Regions from separate parts of the Massilia oculi genome, predicted to be linked through region 1. Evidence: riboswitches for the same ligand, from Rfam matches in the RefSeq annotation. Region 1 holds a riboswitch; each other region holds the start of a gene.
What was found. A riboswitch is a leader RNA that binds a small molecule or an ion and turns the genes downstream of it on or off. The one in region 1 is predicted to bind cobalamin.

Region 1 (9,613 bases):
GCCGCTGGCCCAGGCGCTGGACGCCGTCGGCGCCGGCCAGCGCGCCGAGCTCGAACGGGGAAACATCGTGATCGATGTGCCCGGCAAATCCCTGTACCGGCGGGTCGACCTGGATGGCGAACGCTATATCGGCAGCCAGGACGACGTCTTGCACGCCCACGACTTGCCGATCGATATCGGGCAGGCGCTCAAGATGGAGTTGCTGCGCTACGTGATCGTCGCCATCGCCCTGCTGCTGCCGATCGCGCTGTGGTCGCGCTCGCACTGGCAGGGCTTGCAGTCGCTGTCGCGCATGGCGGACGAGTTCGGGGCCGGCAAGCTGTCGGTGCGCGCCCGGTTGAAACCGTCGGACGCCGTCTATCCGCTGGCGGAACGGATCAACCACATGGCCGGCCGCATCGAGAATTTGATGGAATCCCAGCGCAGCCTGCTGCACTCGGTGTCGCACGAACTGCGCACGCCGATCGCGCGCCTGGAATTCGCGCTCGAGCTGCTCGACGCCAAGGCCAGGGATCCCGAGCTGAGCCGCCGCATCGCCGCCATGGAGGGCGACCTGTCCGAACTGAACAACCTGGTCAAGGAGCTGCTCGATATGAGCAAGCTCGACAGCGCGCGCACCTTGCAGCGCACCCCGGTCGACCTGGACGCCCTGCTGCGCGACTGCTGCGCCACCCTGCCGCCCTCGCCGCAACAGGTGGCCTGCGAGCTGGCGGACGGGCTCGGCACGATCGAGCTCGATGCGCGCCTGCTGGCGCGCGCGGTCGGCAACCTGCTGCGCAATGCCCAGAAATATGCGCGGGGAGGGATCGTGCTGTCGGCGCGGCGCACGCCGGATGGCGTCGCGATCGCCGTCGACGACGACGGCCCCGGCATCCCCGCCGAAGAACGCGACAGGATCTTCGATCCCTTCTACCGCCTCGACCGCAGCCGCGACCGCGCCACCGGCGGCTTCGGGCTCGGCCTGTCGATCGCGCAGAAGGCCGTGGTGTTGCATGGCGGGAGCCTGCAGGTCGAGACATCAGGCCTGGGCGGCGCGCGCTTCGTCATCACCCTGCCGGACACCCTGCCAGATAAATAAACGAATTCGTTTACTTATTGTCGGGCCAGGCGTAAGCTGGGCAGGTTGCCAATTTCATCATTGCCATGAACGAACGCCTGCTGATCGGCACCCTGTGCGGCCTGGGCCTGCTGTCCACCGTCGGCGCCTCCCTCCCCTATCCCATGCTGGCGCCGCTGTTCGCCGACGGCAATGCCAATGGACTGAACAGCTTCCTCGGCCTGCCGCCCAAGCTGCTGCTGGGGATCGCGCTCATGATCAACCCGGTCGGCCTGCTGATCGGCAGTGCGATCCTGGGTCCGCTATCTGACGGCTTCGGCCGGCGGCGCGCCCTGCTCCTGACCACCGCCGGCGCCGCGCTCGGCCACCTGCTGACGGCAGTGGCGATGGTGATGGAATCCTATCCGCTGTTCCTGGCGGCGCGCTTCTTTACCGGCCTGCTGGAGGGCAATGGCGCGGTGATGCGGGCATTGGTCATCGAGCGCATCAAGGGGCCGCTGCGCAACCACGCGCTGTCGTGGCTCAACGGTTCGTTCAACCTGGGCTGGCTGGTCGGCCCAATGCTGGCCGGCTTCACCATGGCGCTCGGGCCGGCGGTGCCCTTCTACATCGCCGCCGGCGCACTGCTGCTCGGCACGCTGGGCGTGCTGGTCTCGATCCCGGCCGCGCCCGCCCAATCCCACCTGCAGCGGCAGCGCTGGTGGACGGTCGCGCGCGAGCGCCACGCCCTCACCCTGCTGCGCCATCCGCCGCTGCGCACCCTGTTCACGGTCCACCTTGCCTATTGCTGCGGCGTCGCGGCGCTGTACGAGTTCTTTCCGCTGTGGCTGGTGGACGTGGGCGGCTACGATGCGCGCCAGATCGCCGTCGTCAATATGGGCATGTGCGCGCTGATGACCATGGCCGCCCTGTTCGCCGGCCACGCCAGCCGGGTCGAGGGACGGCTGCGCGCCGGCTGGTATGCGGCCGCGGCCGCCTCGGCCGTGCTGTGCGTGGGCTTCGGCAACCTGTGGATCGGCATCGCCGGCATCCTCCTGTTCGGCGCACCGCATGCCTTCTACAACACCGCGCTGCAGACCTGGGCGGCGGACGAGTTCGCGCCGCACGGCCAGGGCTCGGTGATGGCCCTGCTGTCGACCATCTTCTGCCTGGCGAATATCCTGATGGCGCTGGCCGGCGCCGTACTGACCCTGGTCGATACCCGCCTGGTGCTGGTCGTCGGCGGGCTGCTCGCCGCCTGGGCCTCGGTCGCCCTGCGCCGCTGGAGCGCGCGCAGCCCCCATCCCCACCTGGAGAACGCATGAACACACCGGAACGCATCCTGTTGCAGCTCAAGATGCGCGGACCGCAGACCGCGCAGGCCCTGGCCGATGGGCTGGGGCTGACGTCGATGGGCGTGCGCCGCCACCTGGATCAGGCGCAGGATAAGGGGCTGGTGGAAAGCCATGACAGCAGCGGCAAGGTCGGCCGCCCGGTGCGGCGCTGGAGTTTGAGCGAGGCCGGCCATGCCCGCTTTCCCGACCGCCATGCGGAGCTGACGGTCGACCTGATTGGACAGGTGCAGGCGCTGTTCGGGCCGGCAGCCATGGAGCGCCTGATCGCCGCCCGCGAGCAGGCCAGCGAAGCGCTGTACCGCAGCCGGCTGCATGAGGTGGCGCCGGACGCGCCGCTGGCGCGCCGGGTCGAAGCCCTGGCCCGGGTACGCGACGAAGAAGGATATATGGCCGAGGCGCAGCCACAGGAAGATGGCGGCGTCCTGCTGGTCGAACACCATTGTCCGATCTGCGCGGCGGCGGCGGCCTGCCAGGATTTCTGCCGCTCGGAGCTGGCCGTGTTCGAGCGGGTGCTGGGACCGGAGGTGAAGGTGGTGCGGATCGAGCACCAGCTCGGCGGGGCGCGGCGCTGCGCCTACGCGGTCACGCCGCGGACCGCCGAATAGAACAACGGCGTCCGCAGGGGACGCCGTGTCGGCTTACTTCCGGGTATCGATGCGGCCGTCGTGATCGGGGTGCGAGCGCACATGGGTCACGCCGTACCACAGATGCTCCCACCAGTGATCGCGCGAACGCACGGTCGTCAGGCATTTCTTGTCGAACCCTTCCTTGAACACTTGATCGGGGCAGAGGTTCGACGCCATCGCGTGACGCTGGTTTTCGGCATGGACGAGCGCAATGCCGAACCAGACGGTGGTCAGGACGAAGATCAGCGCCAGCGTCCACGCGAGGTGATTCACGTTACTGGTCTCGAACAAGTTTTCCTCTTTGGGCCGGGACCCTTCGTAAATCTTGAGGATCTCGCCTTCGACTTTATCGGTCATTTTTCCTTGGCTGCCTTCGCCACCAGTGCATCAAGGACCTGGCCGGTCGCCGTCATCAGCTGGCCCATGTCCTGGATCTTGTTGGATTGCGCCACCGTTGCCGGCGACACGACGTATTTGCCGTCGATGACGACGGTCGGGGTGCTGCTGGCCTTGTATGCTTCGGCGATCTGCGGCAGGCGCTTGAGCTTGGTCTGCACGCCGAACGAGTTCCACGCTTCGAGGAACTTGGCTTTATCCAGGCCGTTGGAGGTGGCCCAGGCGATGATGTCGTCGTCCTTCATCAGGCGCTTGCGCTCGACGTGCACGGCGCGGAACACGCGATGATGATACTCCTCCAGCTTGCCCATGGCGTCGAGCGTCAGGAACAGGCGGGCTTCGGGATCGCTGGCGCCCTGGAACGGCAGCGGGATGCGGCGCATCACGATGTTGTCACCCTGCTTCTTGACCCAATTCACCAGGCTCGGCTCGAACGCGTTGCAGGCGCCGCAGTGGTAGGCGAAGAATTCGACCACTTCGACCTTCTTGCCGACCGTCTGGGTCGGCTGCGGGTTCGCGAGCACGGTGTATTCGGCGCCAACCTGAGGATTGGTCGGCGAGGCATTGGCGAAACCGGCGACCAGGGCAGCGGCAACGAGGGCGAAACGCAGGGTGCGCATAAAATCCTTCCAAAAGAATGAACGAACGACCGCGAGATTACCACTTTTTGTGGTTGCCCTGTCCCGGGAGCACGATTTTTTGCATTTGCTTACGGCTGAAACAAGGGCTGATGACTTTCAATCTACGCCGGCGGCGTGAATAGTCAAGCCGTCAAGGCCGGCGCCCGCGCGCTTCTTCGAGCAGCGCGCAGATGCGGGTGGCGCCCTCGGCCGTGCGCGGCCCCGCCCGGCTGGTCAGGTCGCCATCGATTGCGAACAGGTTGCCGCGCTTTACCGCCGTCATGCCCTTGTAGGGTTGCCATATTTTCCAGCCGGGATCCTCGGGATCGTCGCGCTTGCCCACCAGGATGACTTCGGGATCGGCTTCGATCACCGCCTCGACGCCGACCTCGGGCGCGATCGTCTTCAGGGCGCCGAACAGGTTGCGTCCGCCGCACAGGCGCAGGATGTCGCTGGCGATGTGGTCGTCGTTGAGGGTGTATAACGGGCGATCCCAGACCTGGTAGAACACGCCCACCTGCGGACGCCCGGCGTAGCGCGTCCTCAGCGCCGCGATGCGCGCCGTATACTCTTGCGCCGCCTGCCGGGCCGCCGGTTCGGTGCCGAGCAGCCGGCCCAGGCGCAGCAGGCTGTCGCCGACCTGTGCCAGCCGGCTCGGCTCGCTGTGATAGATGGGTATCCCCAGCCGCGACAGTTGCTCGATCTGGCGCGTCGGGTTGCCGCTATGCCAGACCACCAGCAGGTCGGGTTTCAGGGCCAGCAAGCGCTCGACATCGATCCTGTTGTAGCTGCCGACCAGGGGCAGCTTTTTCGCCGCTGCGGGATAGTCGCTGTAGTTCACGGCGCCGACCACGCGCGCCCCGCCGCCGGCCGCGAACAGCAGCTCGGTGACATGGGGCGCGAGCGAGATCACCCGCTGCGCCGGACGCGCCAGCGTGACCGTGCGCCCGGCGTCGTCGACGACGGCGATCGCCGCCAGCGCGTTGATCGACGTTGCGGCCAGCACGGCCGCCAGCGCGGACTTCATGGCCTCAGAAGTCGAAGCGCAGCGACAGTTTGAGCTGGCGGCCATCGCTCGGATAGATGCCGGCGCGGCAGTTGTAGGCCTGGCTGTAGTACTGGCGGTCGGCCAGGTTCAGGCCCGACACCGCCACCTCCCACGGGCCGAAGCGGCGCGCATAGCGGGCGTCGATCGTGGTGAACGACGGCATGCGGGTGCTGCAGCTGTTGGTGAAGTCGTCGCCGTAGCGCTGGCTGTCGACCCACTGGGCGCCGATGTCGGCGCTCTGGCCATCGCCCGGCGTCCAGGCCAGGCGCGCGGTGACGACGTGCTTCGGCACCAGCACCATCTCGCGGCCGGCGTTCGGGCCGTCGCGGAACTCGGCCTGCACGTATTGCCACGAACCAAGCAGGCGCCAGGCGTCGGCGAAGGTCGCTTGCCCTTCCAGCTCCACGCCCTGGCGGCGGGTCGGATCGAGGTTGGTGTTGGCGCCATAGCCGATGGTCGGGTCGTAGAAGATCTCGTTCGTCAGGCGGTGGCGGAACACACGGGCAGTCACTTTACGGGCATCGAGGCCGGCGCTGACGCCCAGTTCCAGGTCGCGCGAGGTCTGCGGCTCCAGCACGTCCAGGGTCGAACGGTAGGCGTTCTCGTCGATGTTGGCGATGCGGTAGCTGCGGCCGGCCTTGGCGAACACGGTCACGAGCGGCATCACGTCGATGCTGCCTTCCACGGTCCAGGCGTTGAGCGACTGCTTGCGGTGCTCGCCCAGGACTGGCGGGAACGCCAGCGGGTCGCTGTAGTCCTTCTCGAAACGCTCGTGACGGCCGCCGACCGCCAGGCGGGAGTTGTGCGGCACATTCCAACGCAGTTCGTCGCGCAGGTAGAAGGCTTTCGAGTCCTGGCGCGCGTCGCCGGCCGAGAAGCTGGAGGTGACCTTGCGGTCCCAGCGGATCAGGTCGATGCCGGTGACGAATTCGTTGCGCTTGTCGCCGAGGTCGAGGGTGTGACGCAGGCGCGGCGAGAACTGGGTCTGCCCGGCCTCGTAGATCGACGTCGATGGTGCGCCGAAATCGTAAGTGGACGAGACGTCGCGCTCGCGGTGCGACAGCTCGGCCGCCAGGTCGACGTTGCCGATACGGTGCTCCACGAAGGCGGTCACGCGATCGGTGTCGACCGAGCCGTAATCGTTCGGGGTATTGGTCTGGGTCGGAATGGTCAGGAACTGCTCTTCGCTCAGCGAGCCTGGCAGGCGCGAATCGGAGCGCGCGCTCTCGACACGCAGGCCGGCGCGGCCGTTCGGCGCATAGGCATACTGCAGCCCGCCGCTGAAGCTGGTCTGTTCGTACTTGTTGTTGTCGCGGTAGTTATCGGTGCTGCGGTCGCTGACCGCGGCGTCGAACGACCATGGGCCGGCGCCGTGGGAGACCGAAGCGCGCAGGTCGCGGTGGTCGAAGCGGCCGGCTTCGGCGAACAGCGAACCGTGGGTGCCGGCGCCAGCGCTGCGGCGGGTGACGATGTTGATCACGCCGCCGGTGGCGCCATCGCCATACAGCACGCTGCTGCCGCCACGCGTGATCTCGATGCGCTCGACCGTGTCCACGGGGATCGTCGACAGCACCGTGTGCGCCAGCTCGTTCTCGTTCAGGCGCACGCCGTCGACCAGCACCACCGTGTTCTGGGCGCTGTTGGTGCCGAAGCCGCGCAGGTCGAGGCCGAAGTCGGACGAGCCGTCCAGGCTCTGGCGGCCGAACACGCCGCCGATCTTGCGGATCGCCTGGTTGACGTCGGTGGCGCCGGCGCTGCGGATCTGCTCGGCGGTGATGACGGTGGCGCCGATCGGCGTGGCCTGGGCCGGGAAGCGCGGGCCTGTAATGACGACGGACGGCAAGCCATCCTGGGCGATCGCCGGGGTGGCGAGGGCGAACAGGGCGGATGCGCAAGCCAGTGCGAGTGGCGCGCGGCGCGGTGCAGCTGCAAAAATCATGATGAATGTGTTCTCGATAAAAGGCACCGGCCTGCTTCCCCGCAGCCCGGAGTCAACTAGAAGCGCCTGGCGCTTCCACCTGTGTTGGCCGGTATCCGGGCTGGCAAGCATGACGGCCTCACCTTCCTGCGCAGGATGGACACTGGCACAGTGGTTGTCGAGACCGCCCGCCACGCCTCTTGAATGGGGACGCGGCGCTTGTTGACCGTTGCGGGGGCAGCACACTTCCACGGCGGCGCGCGGCGCGGCCATGTCGTGTTTCCCGTTTAACTTCGCGCACCAGGATGCGCGCGAGAGCACCAAAACGGGGCGATTATACCTTGACAAGGTGCGGCCCGCCCGACCGCCGGCAAGCGCTCGCCGCTTGGGCTAACATGGCCGTTTCAATGCCCGACAGGAGCGATCATGGCGCGCTTGCCCACCTTGCCCACCTATTTCGTCTCGCACGGCGGCGGCCCCTGGCCGTGGATGCGCGAGCAATACGGAGCGGCCTACGACCAGTTGGCGGACTCGCTGGCCGCACTACGCGCCGAGGCTGGAGAGACGGTGCGCGCGGTGCTGGTCGTGACCGCCCATTGGGAGACGCCGCAGTTCATGGTGTCGTCCGGCACGGCGCCCGGCATGATCTACGACTACGGCGGCTTCCCGCCGCATACCTATCAGGTCAGGTACCCGGCGCCGGGCGAGCCGGCGCTGGCGCGGCGCGTGGCCGACCTGCTCGGGGCAGCGGGCCATCCAGCCGCGCTGGATGCCGAGCGCGGCTTCGACCATGGCACCTTCTCGATGCTGTACCCGGTCTATCCGGAAGCGCGCATGCCGGTGGTGCAGCTGTCGATCCGGCGCGACCTGGATCCGGCCACCCACCTGGCGGCGGGCCGCGCGCTGGCGCCGCTGCGCGACGAGGGCATCCTGATCATCGGCAGCGGGCTGTCGTACCACAACCTGCGCCAGTTCGGGCCGAACGGACGCGAGGCCTCGAAGGCTTTCGATGGCTGGCTGCAGCACGCGCTGCTCGACCTCGATCCGGCTCGGCGCGAACAGGCCTTGCTGCGCTGGGATACGGCGCCGATGGCGCGCGCCGCGCATCCGCGCGAGGAACACCTGATTCCGCTGATGGTGGCGCTGGGGGCGGCCGGGCAGGAGGCGGCGGCCTGCGTCTATCATGAAGAGGCGTTCATGGGAAATCTGACGGTGTCGAGTTTCAGGTTCGGAGCACCGCCAGCGGCGTGATTACGTCCCGCGCTTGCCGCGCGCCGCTTCTTCGGCCTTGGCGGCGGCCTTCTCGGCTGCGATACGGGCTTTCTCGGCCACTTCGGCCTCGTGCCGGGCCAGGCTGGCCGCACGCGACTCGGGCGTCTCGAGGCTGATGCGGCCCAGCGCGCCCTGGCGGTAATCCTGCAACAGGGTATGTGCAGCTTTCTCGTAATCGAAATCGCCGCCGCGCACGCGAAAACCCCGGCGCTGGGCCACGCCCTCGATCACGGCCACGCCGTCCATCCCTTCGGTCTTGAAGCCGTAGCGCGCGGTGAGCAGCTGCGGATAACGCACCAGCAGCAGCTCGCCCAGGTATTCGGCCACTTCTTCCTCGACCAGGGCATTGGTGCCGATCGCGTGGCTGGCGGCCAGCATCAGGCCGTCGCTGGCCATGGCGATCTTTGGCCACAGCATGCCGGGGGTGTCGACCAGCACCACGTTCTTGTTCAGGTACAGGCGCTGCTGGGTCTTGGTCACGGCCGGCTCGTCGCCCACCTTGGCCACGCGCTTTTTCAGCAGCGCGTTCATCAGCGTTGACTTTCCCACATTGGGGATGCCCATGATCATGATCCGCAACGGCTTGGTCGGCACGCCGCGGTGCGGGGCCAGCGACAGGGCCAGGTCCGGGATGCGGGCGACGTCGGCCGGCTTCTTGGTCGTCATCGGATAGGCGGTCACGCCTTCCTGGGCATCATAATAGGCTTTCCAGGCAGCGGTCGCGTTCGGGTCGGCCAGGTCGATCTTGTTCAGGACCTTCAGGCAGGGACGCTGGCGGAACTTGCGCAGCTCTTCCACCAAAGGGTTGCAGCTCGCCTCGGGCAGGCGCGCATCGAGGACCTCGATCACCAGATCGATGTTTTCCATCTGCTCGGCCGCTTCCCGCTTGGCCGCGTTCATGTGGCCAGGGAACCATTGAATCGACATACTATTGCTCTCTTAATCTTTCGTCCAAGGCGCTATTTTACGCTGAGCGTCGACACAAACGTAGCGGCGCAGCCACAAGGCTGTTTTCCAACATGCACACCGTTGAGCTATTGCAACACTGATGACATATTCCGCGCGCACACTGCCCTCTTGCCTGCACAAGACGGAGATGGGAATGCGCATAAGGGAAAAACTGAAACGGTCGCTGGCACGCTGGTATGGCGTGCTGATGCTGTGCTGCGCCATCGTGGTGTCGGCGATGGTCGAGCAGTTGCCCCTGCTTCCCTATTGATCCATCCTGTCCATCCGGCAGTCGGCCGGCGGCAAGATCGCCTGCGGATCGAAGCGCGCCAGCCGCGCACGGGCCGCGGCGCGGTCCTTCGCATACTCGGCCAGGTAGCGGCTGCGTTCCTCG
Region 2 (9,613 bases), 920 kb from region 1:
CTTCAGGTACCGTCATTAGCAAAGGATATTAGCCTCTACCGTTTCTTCCCTGACAAAAGAGCTTTACAACCCGAAGGCCTTCTTCACTCACGCGGCATTGCTGGATCAGGCTTGCGCCCATTGTCCAAAATTCCCCACTGCTGCCTCCCGTAGGAGTCTGGACCGTGTCTCAGTTCCAGTGTGGCTGGTCGTCCTCTCAGACCAGCTACTGATCGTCGCCTTGGTAGGCCTTTACCCTACCAACTAGCTAATCAGATATCGGCCGCTCCAAAAGCATAAGGCCCGAAGGTCCCCTACTTTCATCCGTGGATCGTATGCGGTATTAGCGTAACTTTCGCTACGTTATCCCCCACTTCTGGGTACGTTCCGATATATTACTCACCCGTTCGCCACTCGTCAGCGGAGCAAGCTCCCTGTTACCGTTCGACTTGCATGTGTAAAGCATGCCGCCAGCGTTCAATCTGAGCCAGGATCAAACTCTTCAGTTCAATCTCTGTTTGTTGACTCTTTCGAGTCACTCGCTATTGCTAGCGAGGTCGCTCACTCAAAATACTGACCGTTACTTCATTGCTGAAGCAACGTTAATACTTTTTGTGAACATTTGATAATTTAAGTAATCAAGAACCGAAGCTCTTGGCACCCTCATCAAACGCCCACACTTATCGACTGTTAATTTTTAAAGATCAGAATTCGGTGCTGCTTTCTGCATTTTGCTTCGAAGCGTTGTGTTCGTCAGCAGCAGAGAGGCGAGAGTATGAAGTGTTTCTCATTTTTCGTCAACCCCTTTTTTCTCTTCGCTTTCGCTACCGTGAGGTGGCGTCTGCGTCGAGGAGCGAGACTATAGCAAGCCGAAGGCCGGCTTGCAAGGTTTACGATTGTGATATCTTAGCCGCCGCATTCAGCGACCTTCTCTTACAGACCCCTATATGATTCCTAAGATCGCCCCTATCGCCGACGCCGCCCTCTCCCAGTCCCTGGCGGACGCCATCAATAACAAGACCAAGCCGCTCGGAAGCCTGGGGCGACTGGAATCGCTTGCCGGCCAGCTGGGCCTGATACAACGCTCAACCAGGATCACCATCGCCCAGCCCGCGATCCTGGTATTCGCCGCCGACCACGGCGTCGTGGCCGAAGGCATCTCCGCCTTCCCCCAAGACGTCACCTGGCAAATGGTCGAGAACTTCCTGGGCAACGGCGCCGCCATCAATGTGTTCGCGCGCCAGAATGGCTGCGCGCTGCACGTGGTCGACGCCGGCGTGAACCACGATTTCGGTGACCGCGCGGGCCTCGTGCATCGCAAGGTCGCCAACGGCACCCGCAACTTCGCGCTCGAACCCGCCATGACGGCGCAAGAGTGCGCAACGGCGCTCGAACACGGCATGGCGCTGGTGCGCGACCTGCCCGGCACCGTGGTCGGCTTCGGCGAGATGGGCATTGGTAACACGACCTCCGCCGCGGCCCTCATGCACAAGCTGACAGGGCGGCCGCTGGCGCGCTGCGTCGGCGCCGGCACCGGCCTCACGCCGGACGGCGTCCGCCACAAGGCCGACGTCGTTGCGGCGAGCGTGGCCCTTCACGCCCACGCCGTCCAGCCGCTCGAGGTGCTGGCCACCTTCGGCGGCTTCGAGATCGCGATGATGACCGGCGCCATGCTCAAGGCGGCCGAGCTGCGCAAGGTGCTGCTGATCGACGGCTTCATCGTCAGCAGCGCGCTGCTGGTGGCGGCGCGCCTGCAGCCGGACATCCTCGACTACTGCGTGTTCTCGCACTGCTCGGGTGAGCATGGCCACGCCCTGCTGCTCGAGGAGCTCGGCGCCCGCCCGCTGCTCGACCTCGGCCTGCGCCTGGGCGAAGGCACCGGCAGCGCGCTCGCCCTACCCCTGCTGCACGCCAGCGCCAACTTCCTGAACGAGATGGCCACCTTCGCCTCGGCGCAAGTCAGCGAACGCTCGGCATGACGCACCAGCTGCGCCTGTTCTTCATCGCGCTGCAATTCTTCACGCGGCTGCCGATTCCGCGCTGGGTGGGCTTCGAACCGGCCTGGCTGAACCACGCGTCGCGCTACTTCCCGCTGGTGGGCGTGGTGGTGGGCGCCATCGGTGCGGCGGTCTATCTAGTGGCCGCGCAGTGGTTGCCGGCGGCGGTGGCGGCCGTGCTGTCCACCGCCGCGACGATCTACGTTACCGGCGCATTCCATGAAGACGGCTTCGCCGATACCTGCGATGGCCTGGGCGGCGGCATGACCAAGGAACGCGCGCTCGAGATCATGAAGGATTCGCGCGTCGGCGCCTACGGCGCGATCGGCATCGTGTGCATGCTCGGCGCGAAGCTGGCCGCAGTTGCCAGCCTGCCGCCGGCCAGCGCCATCGCCGCCCTGCTGCTGGCCCACCCGCTCTCGCGACTGGCCGCCACGTCCCTGATCTGGCAGATGGAATACGCCCGCGCCGAGGGCAAGGCCAAGCCGCTGGCGGTACGCATGAGCGACCGGGAATTCGGCATCGCCACGCTCACCGTGATGCTGCCCGCGCTTGTCCTGCTGGCCTTCGGCTTGCTCGACCTGGCCGCAATCGTCGCCTCGGTGCTGGCGGCCATGCTGGCCACGCGCTGGCTGGCGCGCAAGTTCACGCGCCGGCTCGGCGGCTATACGGGCGACTGCCTCGGCGCCGTGCAGCAGCTGGCCGAGGTAGCCATCTATATCGCGGTACTCGCCACGCTCGGCCGCGGCGCGCTGGCCTGATGCGTATTTACCTGGTGCGCCATCCACGGCCCGAGGTGCCGGCCGGGCACTGCTACGGCCGCAGCGACCTCACGGCGAGCGAAGCCGACGTCGAACGGGTGCTGACAGCATTGGCGAACCAGGGACTGCCCGGCGCGATGCCGGTCTACGCCAGTCCACTCGCCCGCAGCGCCGTCCTGGCGCAGCGGCTCTCGCCAGCGCCAGCCTTCGACGTGCGCCTGGCCGAGATGGACTTCGGCGCCTGGGAAATGCGCAGCTGGGACGACATCCCCCGCAGCGAGATCGACGACTGGAGCGCCGACCTGCTGCACTACCATCCCGGCGGCGGCGAAAGCGTGATGGACGTGGCTGCGCGCGTGGCCGGTTTCGATGCCGACATGCGACGCGAAGGACATGCGCAGGCCCTGATCATCTGCCACGCCGGCACCATGCGACTGCTGCATTCGTTGCACCTCGGCGGCACCCTGGTCGAGGCCGCGCTGCGCGCCGCCCAGGCGCCACACCGGATCGACTACGGTGAAGTGATGATGCTGGAAACCTGACAACACCTCCGACGACACCTTATAATGAGGGCGTTTTGGTGCTCGCGCCTGCGTTCGCAGTCGCAGTTAAACGGGAAACACGAAGCTCTATTCAAGGGCCAACGTGTGCTGCCCCCGCAACGGTAAGCAAGTGCCGCATGCTCTCCCCGAGCCATGCGGCAAACCGTCCCCTCATACCACTGTGCGCATGCATGGGAAGGTCGGACGGCCATACTTGTCAGCCCGGATACCGGCCAAAAGGTGGCGTCGCCTCGTGCGATGCCGTTCAATCTGGCCTACGGGGACGTCGGCTGGTTGTCCTTTATAAGAAACAGTTCATGAATTTTCCAGTAACCCGGCAAGCCGCCGCGGTCTCGCTCGCCCTCGCCGTCATCTCGTCCGCCGCTTTCGCTGACGCACCTTCACCTGCTCCTTCGCCGGACGCCATTCCGGCAGCCGACACCGTCGTCGTCACCGCTACCCGCACCGCCCAGCGCGCCGCCGACGTCATCGCCGACACCACCGTCATCGATGCCGGGGAAATCGCGCGCTCGGGCGCCGGCTCGGTGGCCGACATCCTGCGCCGCCAGCGCGGCATCGAGATCTCGCGCAACGGCGCGGCCGGCACCACTACCAGTGTCTTCATTCGCGGCGCCAACGCCAACCAGTCCGTGGTCCTGGTCGACGGCGTGCGCTTCGGTTCGGCGACCACCGGCACGGCCAGCTGGAACGCCATCCCGCTGGGCGCCATCGACCGCATCGAGATCGTCTACGGTCCGCTCAGCACCCTGTATGGCGCCGACGCCATCGCCGGCGTGATCCAGATCTTCACCCGCGAGGGCGAAGGCGCCCCGGTCGTCACCGGTTCGCTCGGCGTGGGCAGCAACGCCACCCGCCAGGCGGACGCCGGCATCTACGGCAGCAGCGGCGGCCCGAACGCCGTCAGCTATGCGTTCGGCGCCGGCTACGAGGATTCGGACGGCTTCTCGTCCACCCGCCCGGGCGCCTCGGGCTACAATCCTGACGAAGACGGCTACCGCCGCCGCAACGCCAACGGCCGCGTGACGATGGCGCTCGCGCCAGGCCACGAGATCGGCGCCCAGTTCCTGGTCAGCCGCCTGTTCAGCCAGTACGACAGCGGCACCGCCAACTACGACGTCCACAGCGACAACGACCTGAATACCGCCGCGGTCTTCATGCGCAACCAGATCCTGCCAAACTGGCACAGCACGCTGCAGTACGCGCGCTCGGAGGACAAGTCGGGCAACTTCACCAACGCGACGCCGTCCGGCGCCAGCCAGATCGACACCCAGCAGGACGAGTTCAGCTGGCAGAACGACATCGCCATCGGCCGCGACACGCTGCAACTGCTGTACACGCACCGCAAGGAAGAAGTGCCGTCGATGCGCCGCTCGCGCATCACCAATTCGTATGCGGCCGCCTACTCGGCCAAGCGCGGCCAGCACCTGATCGACGTCAGCGCGCGCCACGACCGCTCGGTCTACGGCAGCAAGAACACTGGCGCCGCCGGCTATGGCTACGACTTCGGCAACGGCCTGCGCGCCACCGCCAGCGTCGGCACGAGTTTCCGCGCCCCGACCTTCAACGAGCTGTACTTCCCCGGCTACGGCCTGGAAACCAACAAGCCCGAGAAAGGCCGCAACCGCGAAGTGGGCCTGCGCTACGACGGCAACGGCTACCAGCTGGATGCGACCTACTTCCACAACCGCCTGACCGACATGATCGTGTCGAGCACCCCGTGCCCGGACGGCATCAACCGCAGCTGCGCCTACAACGTCAACGAAGGCCTGCTCGAAGGCTTCTCGCTGGCCGGCAGCACCCGCCTGATGGGCGTCGACCTGCGCGCCAGCCTCGACTGGCAGGATCCGCGCGACGAGACCACCGGCAAGCAGCTGCAGCGCCGTGCGAAGAAGCACGCCAGCTTCGGCGCCGACTACACGATGGGCACGCTCAAGGCCGGCGCCGAGCTGACGGTATCGGGCGAGCGCTTCGACGACGCCGCCAACAACCGTCGCCTCGGCGGCTACGGGCTGCTCAACCTGTACACGACCTGGCAGTTCACGCCCGACTGGTCGCTGCTGATGCGACTGGACAACGTCGCCGACAAGCAGTACGAGATCGCGCGTAACTACGGCACCAGCGGCCGCACCTGGTTTGCTGCCCTGCGCTACGGCATCCATTAAGCTATAACCCCCTGCCCGCGGCAACCAGGCCGCGGGCAACCGATCAATCGACAGGGCCAGCATGCAAGCATCCGTCCCGCCGCTACATCAGCGCGCCACGCTCATCGTTGGCGCCATGCTGGCGTTTTCCATTGCCACCCTGCTGTTCGCGGGCATGACCGGTTCGATCCGGGTGCCGCTCGACGAGATTCCCGACGCCCTGCGCCAGCTCGCGAGCGGCCAGCCCGATTCGCTCTCCGCTTCCCTGCTCGAGCTGCGCGCCAGCCGCGCGCTGGTGGCGTTCGCGACCGGCGGCGCGCTGGCCCTGGCCGGCCTCATGATGCAGGCGCTGCTGCGCAATCCCCTGGCCGATCCGTATGTGCTGGGCGTCTCGTCCGGCGCCTCGGTCGGCGCCCTGCTGGCGCTGCTGCTGATGGCCTCGACACTGATGGTTGATGCCGCCGCGCTGGCCGGCGCCATCGGCGTCGCCATGCTGCTGTATCTGCTGGCCCGGCGCGACCTTCGCAGTGGCCAGGCGGCCGAGGGCGGTGCCTCGATGCTGTTGCTGACCGGCGTGATCGTCTCGGCCCTGTGCGGCTCGGTGGTCACGCTGATGCTGTCGATCGCGCCCGAGGGGCGCTTGCGCAGCATGATCTTCTGGCTGATCGGCGACCTGGCCGGCGCGCCGCTGCGCCTGGCGCCCTGGCTGGTGCTGGCCGGCTGCCTGCTGTTCGCCATGCGCAATGCGCGCGCCATGAACATGGTCGCGCTGCACGCAGAGAATGCGGTGACGCTGGGCGTGCGCGTCGGCGCGCTGCGCAAAGGCCTGTTCTTCGTCTCGGCCCTGCTCACCGCGAGCGCGGTCACCAGCGCCGGCTCGATCGGCTTCGTCGGGCTGATCGTGCCGCATGCCTGCCGCTTCGCCTTCGGGCCCGACCACCGGGTGCTGATCCCGGCCGTGGTGCTGGCAGGCGGCGCCTTCCTGGTGCTGTGCGATACGCTGGCACGCACCATCATCGCGCCGCAGCAGCTGCCGGTCGGCGCCATCACGGCGATGATCGGCGCGCCGGTCTTCCTCTACCAGTTGCACCGCCTGCGCAAATGAACTCGATCTCCACCCACGACCTGCTGCTGTCCATCGGCCAGCGCACCCTGGTGCGGGACCTCGACTGGACCGCGCGCGCCGGCGAATGCTGGAGCATCATCGGCCGCAACGGCGCCGGCAAGAGCACCTTGCTGCGCACGCTGGCCGGGCTGCAGCAGCCGAACGGCGGATCGGTACACGTCAACGGCCGCGCCATGGCGGCCTGGCCGCTGACCGAACTGGCGCGCGAGCGCGCCTTCCTGGCCCAGTCGCGCCACGACGCGTTTGCCTATACCGTGCTGGAAAGCGTGCTGTCGGCGCGCCACCCTTACCACGCCAACCGCTACTGGGAGGGCAGCGACGACCATCAGGCTGCTCTGATGGCCCTGGCGTCGATGGAAGTGGACGACCTGGCCGCGCGCGACGTGCGCACCCTGTCCGGCGGCGAGCGCCAGCGCGTGGCGATCGCCGCCCTGCTGGCGCAGCAGACGCCGCTGCTGCTGCTCGACGAGCCGGCCAATGCGCTCGACCTGGCGCACCAGGTGAGCGTGATGGGCCTGCTGGCCCGCCTGTGCCGCGAGCAGGGCCGGACCGTGGTCATGATCGGCCACGACCTCAACCTGGCCAGTCGCATTTCTACCCACGCGCTGCTACTGATGGGCGACGGCCGCTGGACGGCCGGCGCCAACGACCAGATCATGCGCCCGGCGCTGCTGGGCGACTACCTCGGCCATCCGATCGACATGATCGAACACGAAGGCCGCCGCATCTTCATCCCCAAGGAGGGCCCCGCATGACCGACATGACTCCAGAACAGACCGCCGCCCTGAACGAACGCCACCGCGCCCGCATGGAGCGCAAAAAGGCGGTCATCGACGCAAAAATCGCCTCGGCCGACAAGGAAATCGGCATCGTCATCGTCAATACCGGCAACGGCAAGGGCAAGAGCTCGAGCGCCTTCGGGATGGTGGCGCGCGCGCTCGGCCACGGCATGAAGGTGGGCGTGGTCCAGTTCATCAAGGGCGCCCTGTCGACCGGCGAAGAAACCTTCCTGCGCCGCTTCCCCGACGAAGTGAGCTTCCATGCGATGGGCGAAGGCTATACCTGGGAAACGCAGAACCGCGAGCGCGACATCGCCAAGGCCGAGGAGGCCTGGGTGCTGGCCCGGCAGTTCCTGTCCGATCCCGCGATCGGCATGGTGGTGCTGGATGAACTGAACATCGCCCTGAAATACAAATACCTCGACGTGCACACCGTGATCGCCGACCTGCTCGACCGGCCGGTGATGCAGCACGTGGTGATCACCGGCCGCGGCGCGCCGCCGGAACTGATCGCGGTGGCCGATACCGTCACCGAGATGAACGTGGTCAAGCACGCGTTCAAGGCCGGCATCGCGGCCCAGGCGGGGACCGAATGGTGACGGGCGCCCGCATCGTCCTGGTGGCCGCGATGTCGTCCGGCCAGGGCAAGACGACGGTAACGGCCGCGCTGGCGCGGCGGCTGGTCCGCATGGGCAAGCGCGTGCGGGTGTTCAAGTGCGGCCCCGATTTCATCGACCCGATGCTGCTCGAACGCGCCTGCGGCGCGCCGGTCCACAACCTCGACCTGTGGATGGTGGGCGTCGATGCCTGCCGCCAGCGCCTGACCGCTGCCGCGCATGAGGCGGACGCGATCCTGGTCGAGGGCGTGATGGGCCTGTACGACGGATCTCCCTCGGCGGCGGACCTGTCGCGCGAGTTCGGGATTCCGGTGCTGGCGGTGCTGGACGCCTCGGCGATGGCGCAGACTGCCGGCGCGGTGGCGCAGGGCCTGCGCGACTACGGCCCCGTCGAGATGGCCGGCGTGATCGCCAACCGCGTCGCCAGCAGCGGCCATGCGGCGATGGTGAAGGAATCGCTGCGCGACATCCCGCTGATCGGCACCCTGGCGCGCCAGGACGAGCCGCTGCCCGAGCGTCACCTGGGCCTGGTCGTGCCGGGCGAGGTCGAGGAGCTGGACCGCATCCTGGATGCGCTGGCCGACAGCATCGATTTCGATGAGGCGGCGTGGGATGCGCTGCCTGTCATGAGTCCTGGTTCTACCGTACCGGCGCCGGTGGCGCCATTACTGGCGGGACGCACGATCGCCATCGCACGCGATCCGGCATTCGTCTTCGTCTACCCGGCGAATATCGACCTGCTCGAGCAGCTCGGTGCGCACATCAGGTATTTCGCGCCGCTGTCCGACGAGGCGGTGCCGGAGGACGCCGACGCAGTGTATCTGCCGGGCGGTTATCCCGAGCTGCACGGCGCCCAGCTGCAGGCCGCCCGGCGCTGGCGCGACTCGATCCGTGATGTGCACGCGCGTGGCGTGCCGATCGTCGCCGAATGCGGCGGCATGATGGCGCTTGCCGATGGTTTGACCGACGGCGAAGGGCGCCGCTTCGAGATGGCCGGGCTGCTCGCCGGCGAAGTCAGGATGCAGAAGCGCCTGGGGGGACTGGGCATGCATGCGATGCCGACGCCGCAGGGCGATATCCGCGGCCATACCTTCCACTATTCATTGCTGGATTCTCCGGTGACGCCACAGGACTACACAGTGAAGCAAAGGACCGGCACGCGAGGCGAAGCCGCCTACCGGGTCGGCTCGCTGTTCGCGTCCTACTTCCACGGCTACTTCCCGTCCAATCCGCGCGCGGTGGCGGTCCTGTTCGGAGCGCAGCCGTGAGCGTGACCCTGGTCTTTGGCGGGGCGCGCTCGGGCAAGAGCGCCTACGCCGAACGCATCGCGCGCGAATCGGGCAAGGAGGTCGTCTATATCGCCACCTCGCGCGCCGGCGACGGCGAGATGGCCGCGCGCATCGCCCATCACCGCGAGCGGCGCCCGGCCGAGTGGCGAACGGTCGAAGAAGAACTGGCGCTGGCGCAGGCGCTATGCGACTGGTGCGCGCCGCAGCGCCTGGTGATGGTCGACTGCCTGACGCTCTGGCTCAGCAACCTGATGTTCTGCGACGGCCGCGACTATCCCGAGGTGGGCGCGGTCGATTTGCCGGCATGCTTCCACCATGAGCGCACGGCGCTGCTCGACCAGCTGAACGAGGGGCTGCCCGG
Region 3 (9,613 bases), 1.9 Mb from region 1:
AGCCATTCGGCCAGGCCGCCGTTCACCAGCGGCGTGCCGAAGTAGCGGATCGGCTCCTGCTCGGCATGATCGAGCTGGGCGTACAGGGTCACGCCGGGCGCGAGGATCGTCGTCATGCTGGTCAGGATCTTGCCGTGGCGGGACTCGCCGCGGTCGATGAAGCCGTCGCTGCGGCCGGCGTAAGCGTCGACGCGGAAGGCGCCCTGCTCGCCCAGCGCGCCGGTGGCGCCGATGCCGGCGCGCACAGACTCGCCGCCACCGATGCCGCCGAGGATCTCGAGCGAAGATGCGCGCCGCGGCGCCTTGCGCACGGCATTGACGATGGCGCCGGTGGTGCCGCTGCCGTGGACCACCGAACCGGGACCGCGCAGCACCTCGATCGTCTCGTAGCCCCAGGGATCGGCCGGATAGGTCGCGGTGGTGGAACCGACCAGCAGGCGCTGGCCATTCTCCAGGATCGCGATCGAGTTGTTGCCGTTGAAGCCGCGCGCCGAATAGCTGATGCCGCTGCCGGGCGAGCTGCTGTCGGTCAGGCCGGTGCTACGGGTCACCGCATCTTTCACCAGCAGGTCGCCGCGGGCGGCGATGGTGGCGGCGCTCAGGCTCTCGGCGCTGGCCGGCAGGTCGAGCGCGCTGATGTCCAGGCGGCTGCCGGTGGTGTTCGGGCGGCCGAGCGCCAGGCCTTCGTCACCGGCCGCGCCGCGAATCGTCACTGTGGGAAGGTCTTGTGCGAAGGCGCTGGCGGCGCACAGCAGGGCGATGGCCGCAGCGAGCGGGCGGGCTTGGAAAATGGCGTTCATTATTTGCTCTTGGTTTGCACCGGTTCGATCAGCACCAGCTGGCCGGTCTCGGGATCGCGATAGACTTCGCCGACGCGATCGTAGCCGCTGCCATCCTGGGTCACGCCGCTGGCGGGACGCTCGATCTGGCGGCCCTTTTCCACCGGCTGCGGGGTTTTCAGGGCCCCTTGCGCGCCGGCGATGGCGGCGATCAGGCCGCAGGCGAACACCAGCATCACGTCGACCAGGTTGACGAGGCTGGCGCGCGGATCTTCGTCGCTCTGGTCGAAGCGCGCGTCGAGGTGGCGGTATAGCCGCAGCTTGCCGCGCCCACTCATGCTGGCTGCTCCATGGCGTCCAGCGTCTCTTCATACCAGCGGCGGCGCAGCTTGCCGATCACCAGGCCGCCGATGCCCGCCACCAGGCCCAGCACAGTGGCGTCGAAGGCGACGGTCACGGCGCTGGCCAGCTTGGCCGGATCGCCTTCGCCCAGCGCCGCCAGGCCTGGTCCGAGCGGGATGATGGTGGCCATCAGGCCCAGCATCGGCGGGATGCGCGCCAGCAGGTCGGCGCGTTCCAGGCGGTGGCGGGCAATGCGCTGCACCGCCTCGACGTCGCCGCTGTCGCGCAGCCTGGCCAGGCCGTGGAAGCGTTCGCCGACGGCGATGCCGGATTCGACCAGCGCGATCGCGCAGCCGGCCAGCAGCGCCACCAGGGACGGCGCGAGCAGCCAGCTGACGGCGTCGTGCAGCCAGGCGTAGGAAAGGGTTTCGATCATGGGTGACTCCTGAGAGGTTGAGGGATGTGCCGGCCGCGCCACAGGCCGAGCGAGAACAGGGCGAGGCAGGCGGCCAGGATGGCCAGCACCTGCACGATGCGCAGCGCGGCAGGCTGCGCGGGTTCGGGTTGCTGCTTCAGTTCGTAGACGCGCATTGGCGCGGGCGCCGGCGCTGGCGGCGCAGCTTCGGTCCCTTCACCAGCGTCGGGCGCTGCAGCCTGCTGCGCCGGGGCGGCGACGGAAGGGACGGATGTGGCCACTGCCGGCAGCAGCTCGCCGCGCGCCTTGGCAAGCGTCACACCGAGCTTTTGCGCATCCGCGCCATCCAGCTGCGGCGCCAGCCAGCCCCACATCGGGTGATCGGGCGCCGTGTGGCCGCTGCCCGGCAGGCCGTTGGCCGCGACCAGACGCGCGAGCTCTCCGCCCATGCGGCGGATGGTTTCGGGATCGGTCTTCCAGAATCCTTTTTCTGCCGCCACCATGAACACCGCCAGCATGTGCGCCTTGACGTGCGCGTTGTGACGCTGGCCCAGGAATTCCGGCAGGCCGAGCTTGTGCCGGTCATCAAAGTAGACGGCTTTCACTTCGTCCCAGGCCCAGTTCTTGACCAGGTCGGGCCGCGTCACCTGCCAGCCCCACAGGTTCTCGATGAATTCCTGGCCCATGGTGCGCGCACCGGAATAACCGTTGTCCATCAGCGGGCGCAGCCAGGCCGGGTTCAGGAAGCGTCCGCGCAGCTCGCCCAGCAGGGCGCTGGCGAGCGGCTCGACGTCGGCCTGGCCCGGCTGCGCATGCTGCAGGATCAGCGCGTCCGGCACGCGCCCGGTGCGCGTCTCGACCGCGAGCGACAGGCCGCCCAGGTAGTCGAAGGCGTCGTTGTTGTCGAGCAGGCCATACAGATTGCTGGCGCGGCCGTGATAAGTGCGGTGGATGCCGTCCAGCGCCACGTCGAAAGCGCGGTGGCTGGAGGCGCCCTCGGCATCAAGGCCATAGGCATGGCCCATGCGGTTGCGGTAGGCGCGCCCGATCTCTTCGCGCTCGCGCCAGGCGCCCGAACGCTCGGCAAGGCGGTTCACGCCAGTGCCGTAGGCGCCCGGCGCATCGCCGAACACGCGCAGCGCGGCGGCCCGCCCTGCTTCGCCGGCCGCCATGCCGCCCGCCGCCAGCGCGCGCTGGCGCGTCAACCACTCGCGCGCCACGCGGTTGTTCGTGGCCGGCTCGCTGCCCCAGTCCTTGCCATCCCCTGCGCCCTCGATCGGCGCCAGCGCCGCCTGCAGGGCTTCGCGCAAGCCCGGATCCTGATCGACCAGCGTCTGCGCCGACGCCGCCAGCGCCAGCCGGCCGGCGCGGTCGATCAGGCGGATCAGGTTCGGGTACAGGTCGCGGAACAGGCCGGAAGTGGTGACCACCGCATCGCGTCGCACGGCGCCGGGCGTGAGCTTCACGTCGGTGACGATGCCGCGCGCATTCCACACCGGCTCGGCGCCCATCATCGCCAGCGCGAAGCCGACCATCACGCCTTCGTCGCGCACGGCATCGGAGGCCCACAGGATGATGCCTTCGCTGCCCTCGCCAACTTTGTCGCGCTCGGCGGCCTTGCCCGCCATCTGCCGGCCGAGCCCAAACCCGAGGCGGGTCGGCAGGATGTCGCCGTCGACCGCGTGGAAGTTGCGGCCGGTCGGCAGCGCCTCCGGCGAGCGCAGTGGATCGTTGCCCTTGCCCGGCTCGATGTAGCGGCCATCCAGGCCGGCCAGCAGCGCCGCCATCTCGCGCCGCGGCGAGTCGCGCAGTTTATGGGCGACGTCGGGATCGTCGATGCCGCTCTTCTTCATCGAGTCGAGCATCAGGTCGAGCGACGCGCGGTCCCACGGCCTGCCGAAGACGTGCAGGCCGTGGGGCATGAATTTCTCCTGCAGCTTGGTCAGATAGTGGCCGATCTCGTGCGCCAGCAGGTCGTCGTCGGCCGCATCGAAACCGATGCCGCGCACCTCGAGCACGTCGGACATCGACGCTTCCAGTTCGGCGCGCAGGTTCAGGGCCACGACCCGCTCGCGCATCAGCTGCGCGGCCTGGGTCTTGAGCGATTCGGACGACGCGGCCTCGAAGCTTTCGACGATCTGGCGCAGCGACAGCAGCTCGTCGTACAGCGGCGTGGTGGCCAGCGGCGGCGTCAGGTGGTCGACGATGACGGCCAGGCCGCGGCGCTTGGCCTGCGTGCCTTCGCCGACGCCGTCGACGATATACGGATAGATGCCCGGCAGGTCGCTCGCGATGAGGCTCGGATAGTCGTCGCTCGACAGGCCGACGGCCTTGCCCGGCATGAACTCGTAGGTCGAGTGGCGGCCCACGTGCACCACGGCGTCGGCCTTGAAGCGGTCGCGGATCCAGTGGTAGAAGCCCAGGAACTGGTGCGGCGGCGTGATGCTGGTGTTCGCGTGCAGCAGTTCCTCGTCCACTTCCCAGCCGCGCGGCGGCTGCGGGCCGATGAAGACGTTGCCGAACACCAGTCCCGGCACCAGCATCCTGCCACCGTCGACCATCACCTTGCCCGGCGCCGGCCCCCAGCCGCGCATGCCTTCGATGCCGTAGCCGATCAGGCGCCGATAAAGGGGAGCAAGCGACTGGCAGGGGCGTGGCTTGACGTCGTCCAGGCAGGAAAAATAACCCTCTTCCAGCGCATGCAGGTCGCGCGTGGCCTGCACGCGCTGCGGATGGTCGACGCCCTCGACCAGGTGCAGCAGCTCCTCGATCACGGTTTCGGCCTGTTTGCGGCCCAGCGCGCGCTCGCCGGCCTTCTCGGCCGCCAGCACGTCGGCATGCAGGCGGCCCAGCAGGCCGTCCTGCATCTCGCCCCGCACCCGCGGCGACAGGGTCGCAAACCAGCGCGCGTAATCCTGGGCCGTGACGCCGTTGACGGTACCGGCCATCTCGCGCAGCGCGGCGCGGTCTTCCGGCAGGTTGACGCCGCGCGCCATGATCATGTCGAGCAGCGCCTCGGGCGAGGCCGGCAGCTCGCCGACCGTGTAGCCGGCGGCCTTCAGGGCATGCAGCATCTCGAACAGCGAGTCCGGCACGTTGAGGTTGTCGGCGCCGATGTTCTGGCGGCCCGGCGGATGGTTGTAGTAGACCACCGCGACCTTCTTGTCGGCGTTCGATTTGGCGCGCAGCGCCAGCCAGCGCGCCACGCGCCCCGACAGGCGGTCGACTTCGGCCGGCAGCAGCACCGGAGGACGGTTCTCGATGCCGGTCTGGCGGTCGCGCTCGGCCTGGCCCAGGGCCGCCACCACCATCGGCTGGCCGATGCCCTGCAGCTCGGGCAGCGCTACGCGGTACTGTACCGAGTCGGGCGGCAGGCCGTCGGGCGACAGCTGCCACTGCATCGCGGTGCGGTCCGACAGGCGGATCGCCTTGAACACCGGGATGTCCAGACGCTTGAAAGCCTCCTCCACTGCCGCCCGGCCCTCCGCGGCGCCGACCACGAAGTCCTGCAGCACCACCAGTGCGGCCGGCTTGGCCGGCGCCACCAGCTGCGGCAGGCGCTCCAGCGCCTCGCGCGAGGCGCCGCCCCAGCGCGTCAGCAGCTGCACGCAGGGCTGGCCGAGTTCCTCGATGCGGCGGCACAAGGCGGCGGGCACCACGCCATCCATGTTCGCCAGGTCGAGCACGACCACGGTCGGCCGGTCCTGCAGGCCGAGCTTCGAGGCATTGCCCCAGGCGGCGGCGTCCTGCAGCTCGCGCTGTCGCGCGCGCAGGCGCAGGGTCGGCTCGGGCTGCGGATCGGCAAGGGCCGTGCCTGGCGCAAGCAGGTGCCGCATCAGCTCCGTGGTGTTGTCGACGCCGCCCGCCTGCCACACGCGGCGCGCTGCCAGCCAGTGGCGGGCGGCGGGCTCCAGCTCGGCCGCCTGCAGCGCGGCCGGCGGCGGGGCCTCGCCCGCCAGCTGGCGCAGCAGCTCGGGCGAGAAGCCGGCCAGGCTGCCGTGGCGGGAGCGCGTCATCAGGTTCAGGGTCGCCTCGCCATTCAGCGCCAGCACGGCGGTGTCCGGCCTGGCATGGCGCGCCAAGGCATCCTTCATGCGGCGCGCCGGGTCGCCGAACAGCGACACCGCCAGGATGGTGTTGGCGCCGGCGATCCACTGTCCCACTTCGCGCTCGCCCGCCGCCATCAGCTGGGCCGGGGTGCGCAGCAGGATGCGGTCGCGCGGATGGCTGGCCAGGTGGCGGTGGGCGGCCTCGATGGCGCCCGGCGCGGCGCGCTCGGTGACCACGGCGAACAGGGTGGCGGCGCTGGCGTGCTGGAAGCCCGGCATGCAGGCGAGCAGGAACGTCAGCACGGCGCAGATGCGGACAAGGAGAAGCGTGTTCATGTTGAACGTCGACCTTTTAGCAGCGCGCTAGACGCGCGCATGACAACAGGCAGCCGCCATCCTTCCACGATGAACAGGGACGCTTGCGCGCACGCCAGGAGGGCGCACGACCGCCTTGGCGACAGCACGAGCAGCAAAAGAAGGAACAGCGGACAACCAACAGGCACGCCCTCACCCCGGGACGTACGAATGCATCGTGGATGGCCGGTCTTCTGGCTCGCCGTCTTCCTTCCCCGGTCCTGCCTTCCCGTGCGCGGGGCACAGTGGCGTTCGACCGGAGTCGTCAGGCTTACAGCAGCGGGGGCTGCGCCGGACTGGCGCTCGATGGTTATCGCGCACGTCACCGGCTTCCCGTTTCACCTCCCTGCAGACGAGCAGGAAGGCACCATTCACTTGATTGGGCGCGATTCTACCGCCAAGTTCGACCAGTTGTCACCGCATTATTTTTCCTCGCATTCGCGCATGCCCGGAAAAATAAATCGCACAGGTTTATTTACGGGGAATGGATTTATACTGGCGGCTTCCAGCCGTCCCGCCCCTTGAACGCCCGCGCCATGCCGCCCGATAACGTACCGCCTACCGCCTTCGATCCCGCCACCATGCCGCTGCTGCGCACCGTCGGCTCGAACCAGGTCGGCATGCGCGAGTTCAACGAGCGGGTCGTGCTGCAGGCGATCCGCACCCATGGCAGCCTGCCCAAGGCCGAAGTCGCGCGCCTGACCAAGCTCAGTACCCAGACGGCCTCGGTGATCATCAACCGCCTGCTGGACGAGCAGCTGGTGGTCAAGCGCGACGCCGTGCGCGGCAAGGTCGGCCAGCCGTCGCAGCCGATCGCCCTGAATCCGGAAGGCGCGTTCTCGATCGGCATCCAGATCGGCAGGCGCGCGCTGGACGTGGTGCTGCTCGATTTCACGGGCGCGCTGCGCTGGCAGTCGTCGACGCCGTACGCCAGCCCCGAGGTGGAGCAGGTATTCGCCGCCATCGACGCCAGGCTGCGCGAGGTGGACGACTTCCTCGGCCCTGAACTGGCGCCGCGCCTGACCGGCATCGGCCTGGCCGCCCCGCTCACGCTGGGCACCTGGCACGGCCTGGAAAGCCTGCTGCCGCAAGAGGCGGAAGCCTGGCGCCGGGTCGACGTGCGCATCCGCCTGCAGGCCATGACGCCATTGCGCGTGGACTTCGCCAAGGACACGATCGCGGCCTGCGTGGCCGAACTGGTGGCCGGCCGCGGACGCACGCTGAAAAGCTATCTGTACGTGTTCGTCGACACCCTGGTCGGCGGCGGCCTGGTGATCGACGGCGAGCCGCACAGCGGCCAGTTCGGCAACGCCGGCGCGATCGGTTCGATGCCCCTGGGCCTGGCCGATACTGCAGAACGCGGCGTGGCGCCGCAGCTGCTCGGTGCGGCCTCGCTGGTGCGGCTCGAAGAGATGCATGCCCAGGCGGGATTGGCGCCGCTGGCGTTCGGCGACGAACGCCTCTTGAGCGGGCCGTGGGAAGCGGTGACCCTGCGATGGATCGAGGAAGCCGCCAATGCGATCACCTTCGGCGTCACCGGCGCGGCCTGCCTGCTCGACCTGGATGGCGTGATCGTCGACGGCGCCGTCAGCCGCGCCCTGCTCGAACGCCTGATCGCCGCGATGCAGGAGCAGATGACGCGCTACAGCTGGCAGGGCACCGAGCGGCCGCTGGTGATGGCGGGGACGATCGGGATGACGGCCAAGGTCATCGGCGCGGCCTACCTGCCGCTGCATGCGAACTTCGCGCCGGCGCATGGATTGTTCCTGAAGGCGGCCCGGCGCTAGCAAGGCGTGCGCTATGCCGGGAAGATGAAGATCGTGTGGGTAACAGATCCGGACGGGAATATCTTGAATATCAACTGCAGCTGAGTTCCGTTACTGGGTTAACGACCAGATCGCCGTCCATAAAAAAAACCCTGCGAATGATGCACTCACAGGGTTTGTCGTACCGCTCAGACCGGAAATATCAGAACGGAATATCGTCATCCATATCCGAGAAATTCGGCGCCGGTTTCGGCTGCGGACGCGCGGCCGGGGCCGGTGGCGCCTGGCGCGGAGCCGGACGCTGCGGGGCCGAGTAGTCGTCGTCCATGCCGCCGCCCATACCGCCGCCCATGCTGTCGCCGCCCATACCCTGGCGGCCACCCAGCATCTGCATGTTTTCAGCGATGATGTCGGTGGCGTAGCGCTCGATGCCGTCCTTGTCGGTGTACTTGCGGGTCTGCAGGCGGCCTTCGACGTAGACCGACGAACCTTTCTTGAGGTATTGGCCCACGATCTCGGCCAGGCGGCCGAAGAAGGAGATGCGGTGCCACTCGGTCAGTTCTTTCTGTTCGCCGGTATTGCGGTCCTTGGATTTGTACGAGGTGGCGACCGCGATGTTCGCGATGGCGTCGCCGCTCGGCATGTAGCGGATTTCCGGATCGCGGCCGAGGTTGCCGACGATGATGACCTTGTTGACTGATGCCATGGTGTTACTCCTGCTGGGTATGGTAAGCCCTGACTCTGCGTATTTCTAGGCGTCAGGGAACGATGTGTTGCAGCTGACTATTATGCGGTCCGCCACCCAGTTTCAGCAATCCTTTTCGTTGGCGGGCATCAGCCAAAACACACTATCGAAAAGGCTGTTTCGTTGTCGATTAAGTCAGATAAATAACTGCGCTGAAAATTATTTTCCAGTTCTGAACGCTTTGTCATTGAAGCGCCCGCTGATCGGCCCACATAGCATAGACCCGGCCCTCCTGCGCTTGTCAAAGTGGTATGCCAACCTGGCACCCCTGGTACAGCAACTACTGGATAGATGTACAGCCGAAACAAAAACGCGCTACACTTACGGGTTCTCCCCGATTGGCCCGCTTACCGCGCTGCTGGCGTCTGCGGCCCCGCAAAAACTGATAGAAAGTCTGCCCAACTTAATGGAAGAAATTCGCATTCGTGGTGCCCGCACGCACAATCTGAAGAACATCAACCTCGACCTGCCGCGCAACAAGCTGATCGTGATCACCGGCCTGTCGGGCTCGGGCAAATCCTCGCTCGCCTTCGACACGCTGTATGCAGAAGGCCAGCGCCGCTACGTCGAATCGCTGTCGGCCTATGCGCGCCAGTTCCTGCAACTGATGGAAAAGCCGGACGTCGACCTGATCGAAGGCCTGTCGCCGGCGATCTCGATCGAGCAGAAAGCGACCTCGCACAACCCGCGCTCGACCGTCGGCACCGTCACCGAGATCCACGACTACCTGCGCCTGCTGTACGCGCGCGTCGGCACGCCGTATTGCCCGCAGCACCCGCATGAGCCGCTGTCGGCCCAGACCGTGTCGCAGATGGTCGATGCGGTGCTCGCCATCCCGGAAGGTACCAAGCTGATGATCCTGGCGCCGGTCGTGGCCGGCCGCAAGGGCGAACATGGCGACCTGTTCCAGGCCATGCAGGCCCAGGGCTTCGTGCGCTTCCGCATCGCCAGCGGCGTCAATGCCGCCAAGATCTATGAAATCGATGAACTGCCCAAGCTCAAGAAGACCGAGAAGCACAGCATCGACGTCGTGATCGACCGGGTGAAGGTGAATCCGGACATCAAGCAGCGCCTGGCCGAAAGCTTCGAGACCGCCCTGCGCCTGGCCGACGGCCGCGCCGTGGCCTACGAGATGGACACCGAGAAGGAAACCGTCTTTTCGA

Region 2: linked by a shared signal. The riboswitch ahead of DIR46_RS10310 (TonB-dependent receptor domain-containing protein) and the one ahead of DIR46_RS06040 (TonB-dependent receptor) in region 1 are both predicted to bind cobalamin.
Region 3: linked by a shared signal. The riboswitch ahead of DIR46_RS14610 (cobaltochelatase subunit CobN) and the one ahead of DIR46_RS06040 (TonB-dependent receptor) in region 1 are both predicted to bind cobalamin.

The regions. Positions count from the first base shown of each region.
Region 1 is NZ_CP029343.1:1,298,133-1,307,745, forward strand. It holds gene DIR46_RS06010 (ATP-binding protein) at 1-1,078, shown strand, start outside; gene DIR46_RS06015 (MFS transporter) at 1,144-2,361, shown strand; gene DIR46_RS06020 (helix-turn-helix transcriptional regulator) at 2,358-2,996, shown strand; gene DIR46_RS06025 (hypothetical protein) at 3,030-3,374, opposite strand; gene DIR46_RS06030 (thiol:disulfide interchange protein DsbA/DsbL) at 3,371-4,033, opposite strand; gene DIR46_RS06035 (cobalamin-binding protein) at 4,185-5,060, opposite strand; gene DIR46_RS06040 (TonB-dependent receptor) at 5,065-7,020, opposite strand; cobalamin riboswitch at 7,090-7,339, opposite strand; gene DIR46_RS06045 (DODA-type extradiol aromatic ring-opening family dioxygenase) at 7,426-8,250, shown strand; gene ylqF (ribosome biogenesis GTPase YlqF) at 8,251-9,198, opposite strand; gene DIR46_RS06055 (hypothetical protein) at 9,484-9,613, opposite strand, start outside.
Region 2 is NZ_CP029343.1:2,216,990-2,226,602, forward strand. It holds rRNA gene DIR46_RS10290 (16S ribosomal RNA) at 1-488, opposite strand, end outside; gene cobT (nicotinate-nucleotide--dimethylbenzimidazole phosphoribosyltransferase) at 927-1,958, shown strand; gene DIR46_RS10300 (adenosylcobinamide-GDP ribazoletransferase) at 1,955-2,737, shown strand; gene DIR46_RS10305 (histidine phosphatase family protein) at 2,737-3,279, shown strand; cobalamin riboswitch at 3,299-3,531, shown strand; gene DIR46_RS10310 (TonB-dependent receptor domain-containing protein) at 3,597-5,462, shown strand; gene DIR46_RS10315 (FecCD family ABC transporter permease) at 5,524-6,546, shown strand; gene DIR46_RS10320 (ABC transporter ATP-binding protein) at 6,543-7,322, shown strand; gene cobO (cob(I)yrinic acid a,c-diamide adenosyltransferase) at 7,319-7,945, shown strand; gene DIR46_RS10330 (cobyrinic acid a,c-diamide synthase CobB) at 7,939-9,231, shown strand; gene cobU (bifunctional adenosylcobinamide kinase/adenosylcobinamide-phosphate guanylyltransferase) at 9,228-9,613, shown strand, end outside.
Region 3 is NZ_CP029343.1:3,188,559-3,198,171, reverse strand. It holds gene DIR46_RS14625 (TonB-dependent receptor) at 1-800, opposite strand, end outside; gene DIR46_RS14620 (hypothetical protein) at 800-1,117, opposite strand; gene DIR46_RS14615 (MotA/TolQ/ExbB proton channel family protein) at 1,114-1,557, opposite strand; gene DIR46_RS14610 (cobaltochelatase subunit CobN) at 1,554-5,921, opposite strand; cobalamin riboswitch at 6,107-6,326, opposite strand; gene DIR46_RS14605 (ROK family transcriptional regulator) at 6,476-7,726, shown strand; gene ssb (single-stranded DNA-binding protein) at 7,908-8,411, opposite strand; gene uvrA (excinuclease ABC subunit UvrA) at 8,857-9,613, shown strand, end outside.